DNA from 4 places in the Allobosea sp. 2KB_26 genome. Region 2 is predicted to be linked to each of the others. Evidence: riboswitches for the same ligand, from Rfam matches in the RefSeq annotation. Region 2 holds a riboswitch; each other region holds the start of a gene.
The links. Region 2 has a riboswitch for cobalamin ahead of AB4099_RS24215 (CbtB domain-containing protein). Riboswitches for the same ligand answer to the same signal wherever they lie in the genome.

Region 1: linked by a shared signal. The riboswitch ahead of AB4099_RS18465 (ABC transporter substrate-binding protein) and the one ahead of AB4099_RS24215 (CbtB domain-containing protein) in region 2 are both predicted to bind cobalamin.
Region 3: linked by a shared signal. The riboswitch ahead of metE (5-methyltetrahydropteroyltriglutamate--homocysteine S-methyltransferase) and the one ahead of AB4099_RS24215 (CbtB domain-containing protein) in region 2 are both predicted to bind cobalamin.
Region 4: linked by a shared signal. The riboswitch ahead of AB4099_RS20080 (TonB-dependent receptor plug domain-containing protein) and the one ahead of AB4099_RS24215 (CbtB domain-containing protein) in region 2 are both predicted to bind cobalamin.

What each region holds. Positions count from the first base shown of each region.
Region 1 is NZ_JBFRHE010000006.1:226,691-231,808, reverse strand. It holds gene AB4099_RS18475 (ribonucleoside-diphosphate reductase subunit alpha) at 1-2,057, shown strand, start outside; gene AB4099_RS18470 (ribonucleotide-diphosphate reductase subunit beta) at 2,183-3,310, shown strand; cobalamin riboswitch at 3,401-3,611, shown strand; gene AB4099_RS18465 (ABC transporter substrate-binding protein) at 3,888-4,916, shown strand; gene AB4099_RS18460 (FecCD family ABC transporter permease) at 4,925-5,118, shown strand, end outside.
Region 2 is NZ_JBFRHE010000010.1:223,212-228,329, reverse strand. It holds gene cobN (cobaltochelatase subunit CobN) at 1-1,424, opposite strand, end outside; gene cobW (cobalamin biosynthesis protein CobW) at 1,428-2,477, opposite strand; gene AB4099_RS24225 (DUF1636 family protein) at 2,482-2,871, opposite strand; gene AB4099_RS24220 (CbtA family protein) at 2,921-3,661, opposite strand; gene AB4099_RS24215 (CbtB domain-containing protein) at 3,674-3,853, opposite strand; cobalamin riboswitch at 3,892-4,074, opposite strand; gene cobU (bifunctional adenosylcobinamide kinase/adenosylcobinamide-phosphate guanylyltransferase) at 4,215-4,739, shown strand; gene cobO (cob(I)yrinic acid a,c-diamide adenosyltransferase) at 4,753-5,118, shown strand, end outside.
Region 3 is NZ_JBFRHE010000006.1:245,513-250,630, forward strand. It holds gene AB4099_RS18520 (TonB-dependent hemoglobin/transferrin/lactoferrin family receptor) at 1-1,281, opposite strand, end outside; cobalamin riboswitch at 1,561-1,785, shown strand; gene metE (5-methyltetrahydropteroyltriglutamate--homocysteine S-methyltransferase) at 1,895-4,243, shown strand; gene AB4099_RS18530 (hypothetical protein) at 4,464-4,856, shown strand.
Region 4 is NZ_JBFRHE010000007.1:214,642-219,759, reverse strand. It holds gene ccoG (cytochrome c oxidase accessory protein CcoG) at 1-349, shown strand, start outside; gene AB4099_RS20095 (FixH family protein) at 384-908, shown strand; gene AB4099_RS20090 (heavy metal translocating P-type ATPase) at 914-3,121, shown strand; gene ccoS (cbb3-type cytochrome oxidase assembly protein CcoS) at 3,118-3,294, shown strand; cobalamin riboswitch at 3,312-3,512, shown strand; gene AB4099_RS20080 (TonB-dependent receptor plug domain-containing protein) at 3,633-5,118, shown strand, end outside.

The sequences.
Region 1 (5,118 bases), on a different contig from region 2:
TTGCGGCTGCGCTCAAGCCGGAGCGCGACCTCCAGTTCGACTATCTCGGCTTCCAGACGCTCTATGACCGCTATTTCCTGCATGTCCGAGGCAACCGCTTCGAGCTGCCGCAGGCCTTCTTCATGCGTGTCGCGATGGGTTTGGCGATCCGCGAGATCGACCGCGAGGCGCGAGCGATCGCCTTCTACGACCTGCTCTCCTCTTTCGACTTCATGGCCTCGACGCCGACCCTGTTCAACGCAGGAACCCTCAGGCCGCAGCTCTCCTCCTGCTTCCTGACCACGGTGCCGGACGATCTCGACGGCATCTTCAAGGCGGTGAAGGACAACGCCCTGCTGGCCAAATATTCCGGCGGGCTCGGCAATGATTGGACGCCCGTGCGCGGCCTCGGTGCCCATATCAAGGGCACCAATGGCGAGAGCCAGGGCATCGTGCCCTTCCTCAAGGTCGCCAACGACACCGCGATCGCCGTCAATCAGGGCGGCAAGCGCAAGGGCGCGGTCTGCGCCTATCTCGAAACCTGGCATGTCGACGTCGAGGAGTTCCTCGACCTGCGCAAGAACACCGGCGACGACCGCCGCCGTACCCATGACATGAACACCGCGAACTGGATCCCCGACCTGTTCATGCAGCGCGTTGCGGCCGGGGGGCAGTGGACCCTGTTCTCGCCTGACGAGACGCCCGACCTCCACGATCTCTACGGCAAGCCGTTCAAGGCGGCCTATGAGGCCTATGAGGCCAAGGCCGAACGCGGCGAGATCAAGGTATTCAAGCGCCTGAACGCCCTCGATCTCTGGCGCAAGATGCTGACCATGCTGTTCGAAACCGGCCATCCCTGGATCACCTTCAAGGATGCCTGCAACCTGCGCTCGCCGCAGCAGCATGCCGGCGTGGTGCATTCCTCGAACCTGTGCACCGAGATCACGCTGAACACCTCGGCCGACGAGGTCGCCGTCTGCAATCTGGGCTCGATCAACCTGGCTGCCCATGTAACGGCGGACGGGCTCGACCGGGCCCGGCTCGGCAAGACGGTCGCGACCGCGATGCGAATGCTCGACAATGTCATCGACATCAATTTCTACACGATCCCCGAGGCGCGCCGCTCGAACCTGCGCCATCGTCCGGTCGGCCTCGGCATCATGGGCTTCCAGGATGCGCTGCAGACCCTGCGCCTGCCCGCCGCGTCCGAGGGCGCCGTCGCCTTCGCCGATAGCTCGATGGAGGCGATCAGCTGGTTTGCGATCTCGGCCTCGGTCGCTCTTGCCGCCGAGCGCGGTCGCTACCCGAGCTTCGAGGGCTCGCTCTGGTCGAAGGGCATCCTGCCGATCGACTCGCTCGACATTCTCTCCGACGCCCGCGACGGCGATGTCGAGCTCGATCGCTCGACGACGCTGGACTGGGACAGCCTGCGCGAGCGGGTGAAGACCACCGGCATGCGCAACTCGAACTGCATGGCGATTGCCCCGACTGCAACGATCTCCAACATCGTCGGTGTCTCGCAGTCGATCGAGCCGTCCTATAGCCAGCTCTACGTCAAGGCGAACATGTCCGGCGACTTCACGGTCGTGAATGCCGACCTCGTCCGCGATCTCAAGGCGCGCGATCTCTGGGACGAGGTCATGGTTTCGGACCTGAAATATTACGACGGAAAGGTCAGTCAGATCGATCGCGTCCCCGACGATCTCAAGGCGCTATACGCCACCTCATTCGAGATCGAGACGAGCTGGCTGATCCGCGCCGCCGCACGCCGTCAGAAATGGATCGACCAGGGCCAGTCGCTCAATCTCTACATGGCGCAGCCTTCCGGCAGGAAGCTCGACGAGGCCTATCGCCTCGCCTGGCGGCTCGGTCTGAAGACGACCTATTACCTGCGCGCGCTCTCGGCGACCCATGTCGAAAAGTCGACGTTGAAGGGCACCGACGGCAAGCTCAACGCGGTGTCGGCAATGGTCCCCGCCACGGCCAAGCCGATCCTTGTCGACATCCCGCTCGACAATGGCATGGCCGTGCCGAACGCCTGCTCGATCGACGATCCGACCTGCGAAGCCTGCCAGTGAGGCAGCGGCAGCGTCCATGCTCGCCTTCGCGGCGCGCATGGACGCCCGGCCCTGCCCGATAGCGAACGATACGGACGGCCGGGGCAAACCCGGCCGCGACATTCAGACCCGATTGGATATTCATCATGCTCGACTGGTCAGACAGCAAGCCTGCCGCCGCCCTCGATCCCAATCCGGCCGCCCCCGGCGGAGCCCAAGCCGACGCCACCGGCCTCGGCGAGATCGATCGCTCCGGCGGGCGCGTCAGCGTCGACGAGAAGCGAATGATCAACTGCCGCGCCGACGTGAACCAGTTGTTGCCGCTCAAGTACAAATGGGCCTGGGAGAAGTACCTCGCCGGCTGCAACAACCATTGGATGCCGACAGAGGTCTCGATGCAGGCCGATATCGCCCTGTGGAAATCGAAGGACGGGCTGACCGAGGACGAGCGTCGCGCGATCAAGCGCAATCTCGGCTTCTTCGCGGCGTCCGAAAGCCTCGTCGCCAACAACATTGTGCTCGCGATCTACCGCCATCTCACCAATCCGGAATGCCGGCAATACCTGCTGCGCCAGGCTTTCGAGGAGGCGGTGCACACCCACACCTTCCAGTACATCGTCGAAAGCCTCGGCCTCGACGAGGGTGAGCTCTTCAACATGTATCGCGAGGTGCCCTCGATCACCGACAAGGCGGCCTGGGCGCTGAAGCATACCCAGCATCTCGACGACCCCGATTTCGAGACCGGCACGCCCGAGGCCGATCAGGCCTTCCTGCGCGACCTCGTCGCCTTCTACGTGATCTTCGAAGGCATGTGGTTCTACACCGGCTTTGCCCAGATCCTGTCGCTCGGCCGGCGCAACAAGATGGTCGGCATCGCCGAGCAGTACCAGTACATCCTGCGCGACGAGAGCATTCACCTGAATTTCGGCATCGACGTGATCAACCAGATCAAGATCGAGAACCCGCATCTCTGGACCAGGGCCTTCCAGGACGAGTTGCGCGGCATGATTCGCAACGCTGCCGAACTTGAGGCCGCCTATGGCCGGGACACCATGCCGCGCGGTTTCCTCGGCCTCAATGCCGCGCTCTGCGAGCAGTACATGCATTTCATCGCCAACCGCCGTTGTGCGCAACTCGGCCTCAGCCCCGTCTTCGCGGAAACGGAAAACCCGTTTCCCTGGATGAGCGAGGCGATGGACCTGAAGAAGGAGAAGAACTTCTTCGAGACCCGCGTCATCGAATACCAGAACGGCGGCGCCCTGAGCTGGGAGTGAGCCGAGAAGGATGGGGCCGCCTCACTGCAGGGCTCCATCAGCAAGCGGTGTGGTCGGTGCCTGCGGCTTGACGCCGCGTTGGGCCCCTCTATGGTCGGCCGCGATCAAGGTTCTTCGGGCTCAGGCCCGAAGCTAAGAGGGAATTCGGTGAGGCGCCCTGCGCCGAATCCGAGGCTGCCCCCGCAACTGTAAGCGGCGAGCTCTTCTCCCATCGTCCACTGGCGCTCTCAACGCCGGGAAGGCCGGGCGAAGCCAGCGCTGACCCGCGAGCCAGGAGACCTGCCCTGATCGCAGAAGCGTCTTTCGGGCGGGGTGTCCGGGGGGATTTGCGTCGGCGGCAGGTCGTAGACCGGCACCCCCGAACCGATCCGCTCAAGCTCCCGGCTCGTCATCTCGGGGAGCGATGAATTCCATGTCCATGATGCTGAACCACGCCATCGCAGTCGTGGCAGAGCGCTTGACGCAGACGTATCGAGCGGCCTATCAAAATTGTAATACTGTTACATTTCAAGATCGACCGTGCGAGGCCCACGAGCTTCGCGACGCATGCGGCCGCTCGACGCTATCGGAGATTTCAATGCGCAGCGCTGCACGCCTTTCTTGCCTTTCGTTCGTCGCAGCCATCGGCATGTCGATGTCGGGAGCGGCCTTGGCCGCACCGACGCAGTATCCGCTGACGCTGGAGAATTGCCGGGAGACGATAACGTTCAACCAGGCGCCAAAGCGCGTCGTGGCTGTCGGACAGACGCAGACCGAGATCCTCTACGCGCTCGGGCTCGGCGACAAGGTCGTGGGCACAGCCGTGTGGTTCAGCCCTGTCGCGAAGCCCTATGAGGCGGTCAACGCCAAGGTGAAGCGGCTTGCCGACAACGATCCGAGTTTCGAGGCTGTCGTCGCCCAGGAGCCGGACCTCGTGACTGCGATGTTCGAATGGCATATCGGCCCCAACGGTATCGTCGGCAAGCGCGACCAGTTTGCGAAGCTGAAAGTGCCGACCTACGTTTCCCCCACCGATTGCGTCGGCAAGGACAATTCCGGGCCGGGCGACGGCGTCCGCACGCAGATGTTCACGATGGAACTCGTCTATCGCAATATTCGCGAGTTCGGGCAGATCTTCGATGTCTCCGATCGCGCCGAGGCGCTGGTCGCTGAATTGAAGGCGCGCGAGGACAAGGCGGTCGCTTCTGTTGCCGGGATCAAGCCGCAGGATGTTCCTGTCGTCGTCTGGTTCTCCAGCAAGGACATCAAGGGGGACGCCTTCCTGGCCGGCAAGAATGGCGTGCCTGCCTATATCCTGTCGAAGCTCGGCGCCCGGAACGTCATCACCACCAACGAGGAATGGCCGCTGGTCGGTTGGGAGACCGTCGCTTCCACCAACCCTGCCGTCATCGTCGTGGTCAAGATGGATCGCCGGCGTTTCCCGGCAGACGACATCAATCTCAAGCTCGACTTCCTCAAGACCGACGCGGTTGCGAGCAAGCTCGACGCCAGCCGGCAGCAGCGGATCGTGATCATGGATGTCGGCGCGACCAGGGCCGGGCTTGATACGATCGACGGCATCGAGGCGCTGGCCAACGGCATCAAGAGCTTCGGCCTCACCAAGTGAGCCATGGAGTGGTTCGGCCCAACTGGTCGGCGAGGGGCGCAGTAGCGCTCCTCGCCTTCGTCCTGCTGATACTCGCGATCGCACTCGCCGTGACGATCGGAGAGATGTCGATCCCGCTTGCCACGGTCTTCAAAGCCCTGGGCAACGGGTTGTTCGATCTCGACTACCCCGTGAGCGCGATCCAGCAGGGCGTCATCTTTGA
Region 2 (5,118 bases):
CCGCGTGCCGCGCCGGGAATGGCGGCGAGCCAGGCGCGATACTCGGCGAGCGGGACTGCAAACTCTGCCGGCCCCTCCGTCAGCGCCTGCATCAAACGCGTGTCGTCGCCGTGAGCGAGGTGACCATCCCGGTTCTCCCTGGGTTCGCCCGGGATGGCGGTCCGTTCCGAGGGGCCGATATCGTATCCGGTCTTGGCCAGCAGCTCGCGAATGGCCTCGACGCTGGCCGGCGTATCGAGCCCGACTGCAAAGCCGGCCCGCCCTCCGCGCGCCGGATAGTCGGACATGACCAGGACAAGGTTGCGTTCGGCGGCCGGTTTTCCGGCCAGCGCGATCCAGCCCGAGGTGAGATCGGCGAGGGCAGCGACACCATCGCGATCAGGAACCAGCCGGCGGCTCGTCAGGCCGGTCCGATCGTCCGTCGTCTCGGCCTTGAAAGCCACGGGAAGCGCGCCCAGCCGCCCGTCGAATTCCGGCAGCGCCACCTGCATGGCGAGGTCGGTTCCGGACAGTCCGCGTGGCGAGGCCTCCCAGGCATCGCGCGGGCTGCTCACGGGAACGGCCTGCAAAATCGGGCAGTCGGCGGCATCCAGCACGAAATCCGCGCCGTCGCGGGCCGAGAATGCGGTGGTGGTGATGATGGCGGCTGGTTTGCGTGCGGTGATCAGGGCTGAGAGTTCGCCCGTGACCGCCGGGTCTTTCAGGCTCGTCAGGGCCAGGATCAGCGGGGCATGCCCCCGCGCTCTCAGCGCCTCCGCGATGGCCTCCGCCATGGCGGTGTCTCCCGCGGCGACGCTGGAGCGATAGACCAGGATCGGGACCAGCGCGTTCGCGACGGGGCGCTGCGCGAGCGCTTCGCGCCATGCGAGCGGAGCACCGCCCGCACCAAGGGCGAAGAGCGAGGGCAGGGGGATGGGGGCGAGGTCGGACGCATCGCCTTCCCCGCGAAGGAGCGCATGCACTCGACCAAGCAGTCGGCGCATATTCTCCGCACCGCCACCGGCATGGAAATAGGTGAGAAGTTCCGCCGCCAAACGCGGCTCGACGGTGCCGTACTCGGCCAGACGCTCGTCCGGTCGGTCGTCGCCGGGCAGGACGACGAGCGGTATCGCGGCCCGTCGGCAGATTTCCGCAAGCTGCTCGATGCCGTAACGCCAGTAGTCCAGCCCGCCGAGACAGCGGACCAGCACGAAGCGCGAATGCGCCACCGTCTTCTCGACGAGAAAATCGACGGAGAGCGGGTGTTTCAGCCAGCGCAGCGAGGCAAGCCTGACAGCGAGTTCGCTCGTGCCAGCCGCGGCCGCCAGCGCCGAAAGGTCGCTGTCGGCGAAGGAGAGCACCAGGACATCCCCCGGCGGCAGGGCGAGATCGACGGCGTCTTCGCCGTCGTCGAGCCTGATCTCGCTTGAGGGGAGGAGGTGCATGGCTCAGCCCGCGAGGGCGGCCTCCACGGCCTTGCGGTCAAATCCCTTCAGGCCAATCACCACGAGCCGGCCATCCTTGGCTTCGCCGGCCGCCCAGGCGCGGTCGTAATGGTGGCTGACCCGGCGACCGACGCCCTGCACGACGAGCCGCATCGGCTTGCCCGGAATCGCGGCAAAGCCCTTCAGGCGCAGCACGCCTTCGGCCTCCGCAGCCCTGGCAACGCGGGCCGATAGGGCCTCAGGCGAGGTTGCGGCGGCGAGAGCGAAGTCGAGGCTCTCGAAATCGTCGTGGTCGTGGTCCTCGGCGCTCTCGTGATGCGAGGGGCGCCCAGTGAGATCGGCCTCGGCAGCCGCGTTGAGGCCGATGATCAGGGCGGGCTCGACCTTGCCATGGGCCGTCTCGACGATCTTGATCGCCTTCGGCAGATGCGCGGCGATCTCGGCTTTGACGCGTTCGCGACCGGCCGTATCGACGAGATCGCTCTTGTTGAGCAGGATCAGGTCGGCGCAGAGAATCTGGTCCTCGAACACCTCTTCGAGCGGGTTGTCGTGACCGACCGCCGCATCCTGCGCCGCCTGCGCGGCGAGAGCGTCCGGATCATCCGCGAACTGGCCATCCGCGACCGCCGGCGCGTCGACCACGGCGATAACGCCGTCCACTGTGACACGCGAACGAATGGCCGGCCAGTTGAAGGCATTGACCAGCGGCTTCGGCAGCGCAAGCCCTGACGTCTCGATCAGGATGTGCTCCGGCGGGTTCGGCCGGTCCAGCAGCTTTTCCAGCGCCGGCACGAAGTCGTCGGCGACGGTGCAGCAGATGCAGCCATTCGGCAGCTCGACGATGTCCTCCGCGGTGCAGCCGGAAATCCCGCAGCCGGCGATGAAGGAGCCGTCGAAGCCGAGATCGCCGAACTCGTTGACCAGCACAGCGATGCGCTTGCCCCCGGCATTCTCCAGCAGGTGACGCACCAGCGTGGTCTTTCCGGCACCGAGGAAGCCGGTGATGATCGTGCAGGGGATCTTGCCCAGCGAGCGGGCTTGGGGAGCGTTCATGGTCTCATCCTTGTTGGCGCACCGGGAGAGGCGGTACGCGCGCGACCACGCCCTTGCGGAACGAGGCGGGTCTTTCTTTCCAGGGAACGATACCGTTCGTGCTGGCTGCAAAACTCGCAGCTGCGCCGACGACTTCGTCGATATGGGCGTCGGTGTCGAGGTCGCCGATCAGATAGGTCCATTTCCCGTCCGCCGCCAAGGCGACGGTGCAGGGGCGATTGCAGACCGCGAGGCAGTCGACAGGTTCGACCGGAAGCGTACCGCCGTCGCGTGCGATGCGTTCACGCAGCGCTTCGGCAAAGCTCAGTCCGGGCTGATCGTACCCCTCCGGCAGGTCCGCCCGCGTACGCCGGCAGGCGACGCAGACGAAAATGGTGACATTGCCTTCGGGCATGGGCCGCTTCCTTGCTCCCGGCGCGATCCCGGGGGGATCGCGCTCAGCGTCAGGCCCTGGCCGGGGCGGCGGCACGGCGCGTTGCCCAGGGCCAGAGCACACCGACGGCAAAGCCGGTGGCGAGCCAGAGGGCGGCCTGGAGGGCGAGCGAGAGCGCGGCGAAATGCGCCGCGATTTCGGCTGGGACCTTGCTCTCCGGAGCGGCGGGATGTGGCGCGCCGATCAGATGCGGCACGAGCACCGCCAGCACGGCAAGCGCCCGCAACCAGGGGGCCTCTGCCCGAAGGAAGACCCAGAGCCCGCCAGCAGTGACGAGCGCCGTGGCGATCCACCAGGTCTGGCGGTGAAGCAATTCGGCTGACGCACTGCCGGGCAGCTCGGGTGCGAGCCCGGTTGCGGGCACGAGGCCGAAGGCCAGGAACCCGCACGCCGCCCAGATCAGTGCGGTCCGCTCGGTGATGGCATCGCCTGCGGCGATCATGCCGCCGAGCAGCAGGGCGGCAAAACCGATCGCGGTCGCAATGGTGACGATGGTGGTGAAGGCCGTGCGCTGCAAGCCGTCCTGCGGCTTCCACTCGGCGTGGTCTGCCGCGTCAGGGCCGCCATGGGCTAGGACGATCCTGGCATCGCCGGTGAAGCTGGCGTGCTGCAGTTCGGCCGCCCGCAGCGCCGTCTCGAAGGTTTCCGCCTTGAGGATCAGCGGCGTGGTGGTGACATGCTGGAGTGCTGCAACCAATAGCCCAGCCATAAGCCCGGCCAGAAGACTGACCGTGAGAACACGATTGACCATGTTGCGATTCCCTCAGTGGCAGGGAAAGGCGAGGGTGTGGCGCGTGTCGTGGGCCGCGTTGTGTACGCTGGTCGAATGGGCGAAGCCGACGGTGAAGATCAGGGCTGCACCGAGTGCCAGGGCAGCTGCGGCAGCCTTGACGCGCTCGGAGGCGCTGGCCTGGGTGGTGATCGAAGCCGTATTCGTCGTCATCTCGGTCTCCTTGGCCACCCCGCCGGCAGCCCGCTGGATTGCATCACTCGCTGACGGCAGGTCTCCTGGCTCGCGGGTCCGGATCTCTCGCCGCCTTCCCGGGACAATCCCAGTGGCCGATGGCGCGAAACTCGCCGCTTACAGTTGCGGGGGCAGCCGCGGTATCGCACCGCGTTCCCTTTTCACCTCCTTGCAGAGGCACCGTCAGGGATGATCATTAGCCATCTGCACGGTGCTGTGCAATGCAGCGATCGTGATTGCGAGCGCAGTGAAGCGATGCGATCTCCTCTGGCCCATCCCGGCTTGCTTCGCTTCCCTCGGCATGTCCATTCCTTAGGCTGATCTTCCCTGGGCTGAGATTTTGGCAGTGGCAGCGATCCTTTCCCCTCTCACCCTCGTTCTGGGCGGCGCCCGCTCCGGCAAGAGCCGCCATGCCGAGGCCCTGATCGAGATGGTGTCGGCGCCCTGGACCTATCTCGCCACGGCGCAGGCCTACGACGAGGAGATGCGCGCCCGGATTGCCGAGCACCGCGCCCGCCGGTCGCAGGACTGGACGACCATCGATGCGCCGCTGGCCCTGGCGCAGGCGATCCGCGCGGTTCCCGCGGGGCAGCCCATCCTAGTGGACTGCCTGACGCTCTGGCTGACCAATGTGATACTGGCGGAGCAGGATGTGGCGGCTGCGAGCCGCGAACTGGTCGAGGCCTGCCTCGCGGCACGAGGCCCGGTGGTCCTGGTCTCCAACGAGGTCGGGCTCGGCATCGTGCCGGATAATGCGCTCGCCCGGCGGTTCCGCGACGAGGCGGGCCGGTTGCACCAGATGCTTGCGGCGCGGGCCGACCGGGTGATCTTCATGGTCGCGGGTCTGCCGATGCAGGTGAAATGAGCAGGGAGTTGTGATGACAATCGATGCTGACGAGGCCGCCCGCCACAAGGCCAAGATGGAAAAGCGGAAGGCGGTGCAGGATGCCGAGGTCGCCGCCAAGACGATCGAAAAGGGGCTCCTGATCGTCAATACGGGGCCTGGCAAGGGCAAGTCGACCGCCGCTTTCGGTCTGATCCTGCGGGCTCTCGGCCATGACTGGCGCGTCGGGGTGGTGCAGTTCATCAAGGGCGCCTGGGCGACCGGTGAGCGCAAGGCGCTCGACGCCTTTGGCGATCGCATCGTCTGGCACACGATGGGCGAGGGCTTCACCTGGGAGACGCAGGACAAGGCCCGCGATATCGCCGCCGCCGAGCGCGCTTTCGCCAAGGCGAAGGCGCTG
Region 3 (5,118 bases), on a different contig from region 2:
GGTGGTGACGCCCGTCGACATGTTCCGGACGTCGTCGCGACGCTCATAATCGGTCTTGGTGATGTCGCCCTGGAAACCGTAGGTCAGCCTGTGGAAGCTCGAGCCGAGTGCGAAGCTCGACTTGGCCTGGATATCGAGCTGGGAGAATTGCTCGGAGTAGTCGAGGAAGCCGCGGGTGAAACGCTGCTGGTTGTTGGTCTGCGTCTGGTAGCGATTATTGGTGACCTCACGCTTCTGCGGCGAGAACGATGCCTGCCAGCGGATCGAGTCGAGGAAGCTCGCGCCGACATCCCATTGATGCTCGAAGGCGATGCGCTGGCGCGACTTCACTTCGTCTCGGATATAGGGTCCGTTGCGGAGGCCAGACGCGAGGACATTGTAGTCCCATAGCTGGTTTACCTTTGAGCTGTTATCGAAATACTCGCCGGTCAGCTTGAACGTATGGTCTGTCGTCGGCGAGAAGACGATCTTGCCGAAGGCGTTCCAAACCGTGCTGTCGAGCGGGTTCAGCGTGTCGCAGCCGAGATAGCGCAGGCTCGGCACGGGGCAGCCCCAGCGGCCGCCATCGGCCCGGGCACGGCTGAGTTTGGCCTCCTCCGCCGTCTTCTGGCTCAGGCCGACAATGGCTTCGAGGGCAGGGGTGAGCCTGAAGGCTGCGATGCCGGTCTTGGTGAAGGAGCGGTCGAAACTATCATACCCGGCATCGAGACGTACGGCATACGGCTTGTCCTTGCCTTTCAGCAGGTCCTGGGGATCGAGCGTACGGTAGGCGACGATGCCGCCCAGAGCATCGGCGCCCCAGAGCACGGAGCCCGGGCCACGCACGATCTCGACACTCTTCAGGAAGGGCATCTCGACGAAGTTGCGATTGCCATCGGTGATGCGTTCGATCACCCGCGATCCATCGACCTGCATCTGGACGCGGTTTCCGCCGACCCCGCGGATCGTGAAGCCATCGAGGTTGCTGAACGGGTCGGTGCCGCTGGTCAGGCGGTTGACGCTGACGCCGGGCTGATAGCGCACGAGGTCCTGCATGTCGCGCGTCATGCGCTCGTCGAGTTCCTGCCGTGAGATAACGTTCACGACGCCGGGAACATCGAGAGCCTGCTTCTCACCACGTGTCGCCGTGACCGTAATCTGGTCGAGCGTGAACGCCGGTGACGCACTGCCGCCATCCGCGATCGCTTGAGAGTAACAAATCGTGCTTTGAAGGATTGTAAAAAGGAATGCGGCTGAAAAATATAGTTTTGATTTGTTCTTCATTGGAAGACCCCAGTCCATTTGCGGGTGGATGTAGTCCGCCGGTACTAGGATTCGCAATTGTAAATTTAACACAGTGCTTTCTGATGCGCTTTTGTCGCGCGAACTACATTTGCAATCTGTAATAGATATAGATTCTAATTATTCTACTTTAGCAGCCGCGCGGGAACTTCTTGCCCCGCATCGTCTGCGCGCAACCATGGAACATCCCGCAGTCGTAGCAGGGCCAGTCGACACAGATAGCGACATGGAGACATAAAGATGTCTTTATATTTCCATTGACTGCGGCGAGCATTTGGACCTAGGTTGGGCTGTCGTGGTTCTCCGGGTCTGTTTGCCCGGAGCTAAGAGGGAAGCCGGTGCGTCGAGGTCGCTATTGACCTGGGCAAGGCCGGCGCTGCCCCCGCAACTGTAAGCGGTGAGCCGCTGTCCAAGATGTGTCACTGAGGCCGGCAAGGTCTCGGGAAGGCCGGACAGCAGCGATGACCCGTGAGCCAGGAGACCTGCCTCGACGAACTGAACGTCCTCGGGCGGGGTGTCCCGGTGGAGCGCTTTGCGATTGCGCAGGCTCTTCGCCGGCGGAATCCCGGACGCGTCCGCTTTGGCCTTTGCTCCCAACTTTTGGGGTAAGCCTATGTCATCTTCACTTCCTGTCGCGACCCTTGGGACGCCGCGCATTGGTCCGCGTCGCGAACTCAAGCTCGCTCTCGAAAGCTATTGGTCGGGCAAGTCGACCGAAAAGGACCTGCTCGACACCGCCGCCGCCCTGCGCGCCGCCAACTGGGCCCGCCAGAAGGCACGCGGCGTCACCGTCATCCCGTCGAACGACTTCTCGTTCTACGATCAGGTGCTGGACACCAGCGTGATGGTCGGCGCGATTCCCGAGATCTATGGCTGGAAGGGTGGTCCGGTCGGGCTGCCAACCTATTTCGCCATGGCGCGAGGCGCGCAAGGCGAGACCGAGCCGCACACCTCCTGCGGCCATGCCCACCACGACCACGAGCATTCCCACGGCGCCCCTGCGCAGGAAATGACCAAGTGGTTCGACACCAACTACCACTACATGGTGCCGGAATTCGCGACTGGACAGCGCTTCGCACTGTCCTCGCTCAAGGCGGTCGACGAGTATCGTGAAGCCAAGTCACTCGGCTACGACACCCGCCCCGTTCTGCTTGGGCCGGTCACCTTTTTGAAGCTCGGCAAGAGCAAGGACGCCAGCCTCGATCCGCTCTCGCTGCTCGGCGAGTTGCTGCCGGTCTATATCGATGTGCTGCGCCGCCTTTCCGCCAACGGCGCTGAATGGGTCCAGATCGACGAGCCTTGTCTGGTGCTCGATCTCGACGAGGCCGCCCGCGACGCCCTGCGCCGGACCTATGCCACCATCGCCCATGCCTTGCCGCAGCTGAAGGTCATGCTGACGACCTATTTCGGTGGTCTCGGCGACAATCTCGACACGGCGGTCGCGCTGCCGGTCGCCGGCCTCCATCTCGACCTCGTGCGCGCACCCTCACAGCTCGAGGGGGTGCTCGCCAAGGCGCCGCATGGGCTCGTTCTGTCGCTCGGCATGATCGATGGCCGCAACATCTGGCGTGCCAACCTGCCGGCGCTGCTCGACCGGCTCGAGCCGGTTGTGGCCAAGCGCGGTACCGACCATGTCCAGATCGCGCCGTCCTGCTCGCTGCTGCACACACCGATCGATCTCGATCTCGAAACCGATCTCGATGTCGACCTGAAGAGCTGGCTCGCCTTCTCCGTGCAGAAGATGGGCGAGCTCTCGGTGCTGGGCAAAGCCCTTGCCGGTGGCCGTGACAGCGTCAGGGAGCCGCTGGACGCCTCAGCGGCCGCAGCGGCGGCCCGAAGGGCCTCGCCGAAGGTCCACGATTCCGCTGTCGCAGCGCGTGTCGCGGCAGTGACGCCCAGCATGACGGACCGCCAGAGCCCCTTCGCCGCACGCGCGAGATTGCAGCGCGAGCGCTTCAATCTGCCGGTCTTCCCGACGACGACGATCGGCTCCTTCCCGCAGACCACAGAGGTCCGCAAGGCCCGCTCGGCTCATGCCAAGGGCCTGATCAGCGATGCCGACTATGAGCAGTTCCTGCGCGAGGAAACTGAGCGCACGGTACGCTGGCAGGAGGAGATCGGCCTCGACGTGCTCGTCCATGGCGAGTTCGAGCGCAACGACATGGTGCAGTATTTTGGCGAGCAGCTCGCCGGCTTCGCCTTCACCAAACACGGCTGGGTCCAGAGCTATGGCTCGCGCTGTGTGCGTCCGCCGATCCTGTTCGGCGATGTCTCGCGGCCGAAGCCGATGACCGTCGGCTGGTGGACCTATTCGCAGTCGCTGACCTCGAAGCCGATGAAGGGCATGCTGACCGGGCCGGTGACGATCCTGAACTGGTCCTTCGTCCGTGATGACATCCCGCGCAGCGCCTCCTGCCGCCAGATCGCGCTCGCGATCCGCGACGAGGTCGTCGACCTTGAGACGGCCGGTGCTGCGATGATCCAGATCGACGAGGCGGCGCTGCGCGAGGGGCTGCCGCTGCGCAAGGGCGAGTGGAAGAGCTATCTCGACTGGGCGGTCGGCAGCTTCAGGCTCTGTGCCGCAGGCGTCGCCGACGCAACCCAGGTGCACACCCATATGTGTTACTCGGAGTTCAACGACATCATCGACGCAATCGCCGCGATGGACGCCGACGTGATCTCGATCGAGACCTCGCGCTCGAAGATGGAGCTGCTCGACGCCTTCAAGACCTACCGCTACCCCAACGAGATCGGTCCCGGCGTCTATGACATCCACTCGCCGCGGGTGCCCGAGGTGGGCGAGATGACGAGCCTGATGAAGCTCGCTCGTCTCCGGCTCGCAGACGAGCAGCTCTGGATCAACCCCGATTGCGGCCTGAAGACCCGCAAATGGGAGGAGGTCAGGCCTGCCCTCGTCAACATGGTTGAAGCCGCGCGGCACGTCCGGGTGGCCGCTCGCTGAGCGCCTGAGGCTCGTCGCGGCGGCGCAGGATGCCGCCGCGACGTCGCCGTCAAGCCGGCTTCGCCTCTCGAAGCTTCTCGGCGGAGCGGGTATCTCGCCGGGGGTACCGCACATGCAGCTCCATTCCGTACTGTCCTACGTGAGAAGCCCGACGCTCGTTTGCGCCTCGGCAATTGACGCGGCCAATAGTGGTGCTATCCAAACGTCAGGAGGGCAGCCCTTGTCCGCGTGGCGCCAGAGAGCAGAAACGAGCCGTTGGGTCGCGGTCGCCGTGGCCTATCTGCTCGTGCTCCAGGTGGTTCTGACGGGGCTCGCGTCCGGTGCCAATGCTGCGAGCATCGCTTTCGATCGCACTTTGGCCATAACGCTTTGTTCGCCGAGTGCCGCTTCACCGGGAGACACGACCGACCGCGGCACGGCGCAGCATGATCTGATGAGCGGTTGCGCGCTCGGCTGCTCTCATTCCACTCACGCGGATGTGCCGTCAGCCATCGGCTACCTGCCCGTTGTCTACCGGATCGTCGACCGGAACGCCTTCATCCGGCGTCTCGACGCGCCCCATGGCTTTGTCGCCGGCCGATCGCCCGCCAATCCCCGCGCACCACCCGTCTGAGACCTGAGCAGGCCGCCGTGCGTTCGCGCACATATGGCCGCTTGATTGCGCGCTCTCGGCTTCAAAGCCGATTTGCCCGCCATCCCCAGCAGATATGCGCCAGATTCGCTGATCCGAGCTTTCGGCGCGCTGTCTGCCCGGCAAGCGAGTGATGCACGAGGCTCGCACCTGCCATGCCTCGGGTCACCAGGCCAACGGCTCCTTTGCTGATCGCAATCCGACCGAGGCCGCATGTCGCGATCGCATTATCGGCCGGCACTCA
Region 4 (5,118 bases), on a different contig from region 2:
GGGAATCTCGGTGCTGCACGAGCGCACCCCGCTCTTCGTGACGCTCAGCGACGGCTCGATCCGGAACGCCTACACCATCCGCCTGCTGAACAAACGCCCGGACTCCCGCCCCTTCGCACTCACCGTCGCCGGCGTGCCCGGCATCCGGGTCGAGACCATCGGGACCCAGGCGACAGCCGATCTTCGGCCGATCATCACGGTCGATCCCGATTCCTCGCGCGAGATCCGCGCGCTGGTCACGGTGCCGGCCGGCATTCCTCTCGACAAATCCCAGACGATCACCTTCACCGCCTCCGACCTGTTCGCTGGCGAGGTCGTGACCGCCGGGGATCATTTCATCGCTCCCTAGAGAACGCATCATGACCTGTTGCGGAGGCTTCATCATGCCGATCGACTTTCCATCCCCACCGGCGCCAGCTCGGCGCCGGCCTTTCGAGCTCAGCGGGCGCGCCGTGCTCTTCGGCATGATCGGCTTCTTCATCGTGGTCGCGGGCGTCAATGGCGTGATGATGGTCTCGGCCATCCGGACGATGCCCGGCGCCGATGTGAAGAGCGCCTACGAGACCAGCCAGCGCTTCAACAGCGAGATCGCGCGCATGCAGGCCCAGGCCGCACGCGGCTGGCTGGCCCAGAGTGAGGTCGTGCGTGCCGGCGCCGACGCGGTCGTTTCGCTCTCGCTGAAGGACAAGGCGGGCGCAGCCGTGACAGGGCTCGCAGTCGAGGCGAAGCTCCAGCACCCGGCGACGCGGCAGCAGGACCGCAGCATGACGCTGACCGAAACAGCCCCGGGCCACTATGGCGCGACGGTGCCGGAACTGCATGCCGGCGCCTGGACCCTGGTGGTCGAGGCGAAGCGCGATGGGGACCCGACCTTCTCCTCTCGCAGCCGCATCATGCTGAAGGAGTGAATCGCGTGGCCGCGCAGCAGGATCTCTCCGTCTTCGTCCGCCATCGCGAAAGCGGGGTCGCGGGCATGGAACTCGCGGTGGAGAACATCCGCTGCGCCGGCTGCATGCACGCGATCGAGAACGGCCTTGCCCATGAGACCGGTATCCTCAGCGCCCGGGTCAATCTCGCGCTGAAGCGCGTCACGGTGGAATGGACGGAGGGCGCACTGCGCCCAGAGGCCGTGATCGAGCGCCTCTCCCGGCTTGGCTTCAAGGCCTACCCCTTCCTGCCCGCCTCCGGACGTGATGACGACACAAGCGAGGAAAGGCGGCTGCTGCGCTATCTCGGCGTCGCCGGCTTCGCCTCGATGAACATCATGCTGCTCTCCGTCTCGGTCTGGTCGGGCAATAGCAGCGACATCAATCCGGTCACGCGCGACTTCTTTCACTGGCTCTCGGCGCTGATTGCCCTGCCGACCGCCGCCTATGCCGGCCGCCCCTTCTTCGAGAGTGCGCTCCGGGCTCTGCGAGCCGGCGCCGTCAACATGGACGTGCCGATCACGCTCGGCATCGTGCTCGCGCTCGGCATGTCGGTGGTGGTGACCTGGAACCACGCCGAGCATGCCTATTTCGACGGCGCGGTGATGCTGATCTTCTTCCTGCTGATCGGGCGCTATCTCGACCAGCTGATGCGCCGCCGCACGCGCGACCTCGCTGGCAATCTTGCTGCGTTGAAGGCGGAAACCGCGACCCGGCTACTGCCGAATGGCGAGGCGATGGTGACGCCGATCGCGGCCATCGTGCCCGGCGACCGCGTCCTGATCCAGCCGGGCGAGCGCGTCAGTGTCGATGGCATCATCGAGACCGGCTCCTCCGAGATCGACCAGAGCCTCGTCACCGGTGAAACCCTGCCGCATGCCGTCATGGCCGGCGCGCAGGTCTATGCCGGTACCGTGAACCTCTCCGGGGCCCTGACCGTCAAGGTCGAGGCCGCAGCCAGTGGCACCCTGCTCGACGAGATCGATGCCCTGATGGCGCGCGCGGTCGAAAGCCGCTCGCGCTATGTCAAGCTTTCGGATCGGGCGGCTAGGCTCTACGCCCCTCTCGTCCACGCCACGGCGCTCGCGACCCTGCTGGGCTGGATGGCCTTCGGTCTGCCCTGGCCCGAAGCACTGATCATCGCCATCACCGTCCTGATCATCACCTGCCCCTGCGCGCTGGGGCTGGCGATTCCGGCTGTGCAGGTCGTTGCCGCCTCTGCCCTGTTCAGGCGCAAGGTCATGCTGAAGCAGGGCGACGCGCTGGAGCGCCTGGCCGAAGCCGATGTCGCTGTCTTCGACAAGACCGGCACCCTCACGCTGCCGGATCCCGATCTGGTCAATGGCGCCGAGATCGATGCCGCAACCTTGCAGGCGGCGGGCAGGCTGGCGGCCGCGAGCCGCCACCCCCTCGCCCGCGCCATCGCCCGTGCCGCCGGCCATCCTGCTCCTGCGAGCGATGTCAGCGAGAATCACGGCGCAGGCCTGAGCGCGATCGTGGATGGGATCGAGACCCGTCTCGGCAGCGTCACCTATTGCGAGGCCGGGGCCGAAGCCGCCATCGTCGCCGCGCGCCATCCCGCAGCCTCCCTGATCGCCTGGCGCCATGGCAATGAATGCGCCGTCTTCGCGGTCGATCAGAAGATCCGGCCGGAGGCGCGCGACTGTATCGCCGCGCTGCGCGGCCTCGGCCTCGAGATCCGCATTCTCTCCGGCGACCGAAGCGAAGCTGTCGCGCCGGTCGCCTCGGCCCTCGGCATCACGAAGGCGGAAGCCGGCCTGCGTCCCGACGAGAAGCTCAAGGCGCTCGACCGACTCAGCGCCAAGGGGCGCAAGGCGCTGATGATCGGCGACGGGCTCAACGACGCTCCGGCGCTTGCCAAGGCCCATGTCTCGATCTCGCCGATCAGCGCGACCGACCTGGCGCAGGCTTCGGCCGACATCGTCTTCATCGGCGACAGCCTGATGCCGGTCGCAGACAGCCTGCGCATCGCCCGCAGGGCGCGCAACCTCATGCTGGAAAACCTCTGGTTTGCGGTGCTGTACAATGCCGTCGCGGTGCCGATTGCCGTCGCGGGCTTCGCGACGCCGCTCGTCGCAGCCGTCGCGATGTCGGGCTCGTCACTGGTGGTCACGCTCAACGCGCTGCGCGCGGGACGCGGCCTGCCGCGGCAGAATACGGGAGTGGCGGCATGAATATCCTGGTGATCCTGTTCCCCCTGGCGCTCGGTCTCGGACTGCTGGGGTTGGCGGCCTTCTTCTGGTGCATGCGCACCGGCCAGTTCAGCGATCTCGAGGGACCGAGCTGGCGCATTTTGAGGGATGACGACCTGCGTTCGCCTGGGGACACCCGCACCAACGATCATTGACGCAGCGGCCATTCCGGCCTTACCTCGCCAGCGACGGTTCCCTTAGGGGATCAAAAGGGAACGCGGTGCGGATGGTTCGCCATTCAATGCCGTGGCTGCCCCCGCAACTGTAAGCGGCGAGCCTTTCGCCACACGCCACTGGGGCCCTCGGACCTGGGAAGGCGGCGACAAGGCACCGACCCGCGAGCCAGGAGACCTGCCGTCAGCCGTGGTCACACGCGAACACGTTCGGACGGGGTGTTTCGATCGCTTGTTGAACTGCACGCTGGCTAAGGGCAGCGGACGGGGCCTCGCGTTCGCGGTGACGTGCCACAGACGTCAACGCCCGAGGTCCCATCGTGATCCGTCCTCCCAAGGTTGCCCGGCGCAGCCGGCTGCTCATCACCCTGCCGCTCCTTGTCTCCGCCGGCTCCCTCCCCGCCAGAGAGGCCTCGGCCCAGTCAGCCACCGGCTCGATTGCCCTCGACGAAATCGTCGTCAGCGCGACGACGCGACCCACGCCAGCGCGCGAGATCGCCAATTCCGTGACCGTCATCACTGCCGGTGACATCGAGCGCGAGCAGCGCCGGACCCTGCCGCAGGCGCTCGCCGCCGTTCCCGGCCTCAATATCGTGCAGACCGGCGGGCCGGGCGGGCTGACCTCGGTCTTCATCCGCGGCACTAACTCCAACCACGTCAAGGTATTAATCGACGGCATCGAGGCCAACGACCCGTCGACCCCGAACCGCTCCTTCGATTTCGGCTCGCTGCTGACCGACGACATCGAGCGCATCGAAGTGCTGCGCGGACCGCAAAGCGGCCTCTACGGCGCCAACGCGCTGGGCGGCGTCATCTCGATCACCACCAAGCGTGGCGAGGGTCCGCCGAAGCTGACAGCCCGCGCCGAGGCCGGCTCATACGGCACCTTCAACCAGTCGGTCGGCCTCAGCGGCGGCGATGACCGCTTCAACTACGCCCTCAGCATCGCCCATTTCAAATCGGATTCGACCCCGGTGACGCCTCCCGGGCTCGTGCCGCCGGGGCGCCGCATCAACCCGAATTCCTACGACAATTGGACCTATTCGGCCCGGTTCGGCGTCGCGCTGTCCGATACGCTGTCTCTGAACTGGGTCGGCCGCTACACTGACGGCTACCTGCTCTTCACCGGCGATTCCGGCTTTCCGAGCACGCCCAGCAGCTTCCGCAGCAGCCAGGACTACAAGCAGGCCTTCACCCGCGGAGAGGTCGTCTGGGATCCGCTTGGTGGGCGCTTCGTCAATCGCTTCGGCCTGTCCTACAGCAATCAGGACCGCACCGGCCGCACGCCGAATGCGATTGGTATCCTCGGCCTGCCGACGGAGAATCTCGGCGAACGCACCAAGGTCGACTGGCGCGGCGACCTGGAGCTGATGAAGGGCCAGACCCTCGTGATGGGCCTGCAATACGAGCGCGAGCGGCTGGAAACCCGCGCGCTCACGGCATCCAACGGCAATACGGGCGCCTTTGCCGAACTGCAGTCGAATTTCGGCGACCGGCTCTTCATGGTCTCGAACATCCGCTACGACGATGACGAGACCTTTGGCGGCCACACGACCTATCGCTTCGCGCCAGCCTATATCGTGCCGGGGACCGAAACCAAGCTGAAGGCGAGCTACGGCACGGGGTTCAAGGCCCCGACCCTGAGCGAGCGCTTCAGCGATTCTCGACCGGCCTTCAACTTCTTCGGCAATCCCAACCTGAAGCCGGAGGAAAGCCGCGGCTGGGATCTCGGCTTCGAGCAGCCCTTGCTCGCTGACAAGGTCCGGTTCGGCGCCACCTATTTCCACAACGACATCGAGAACCTGA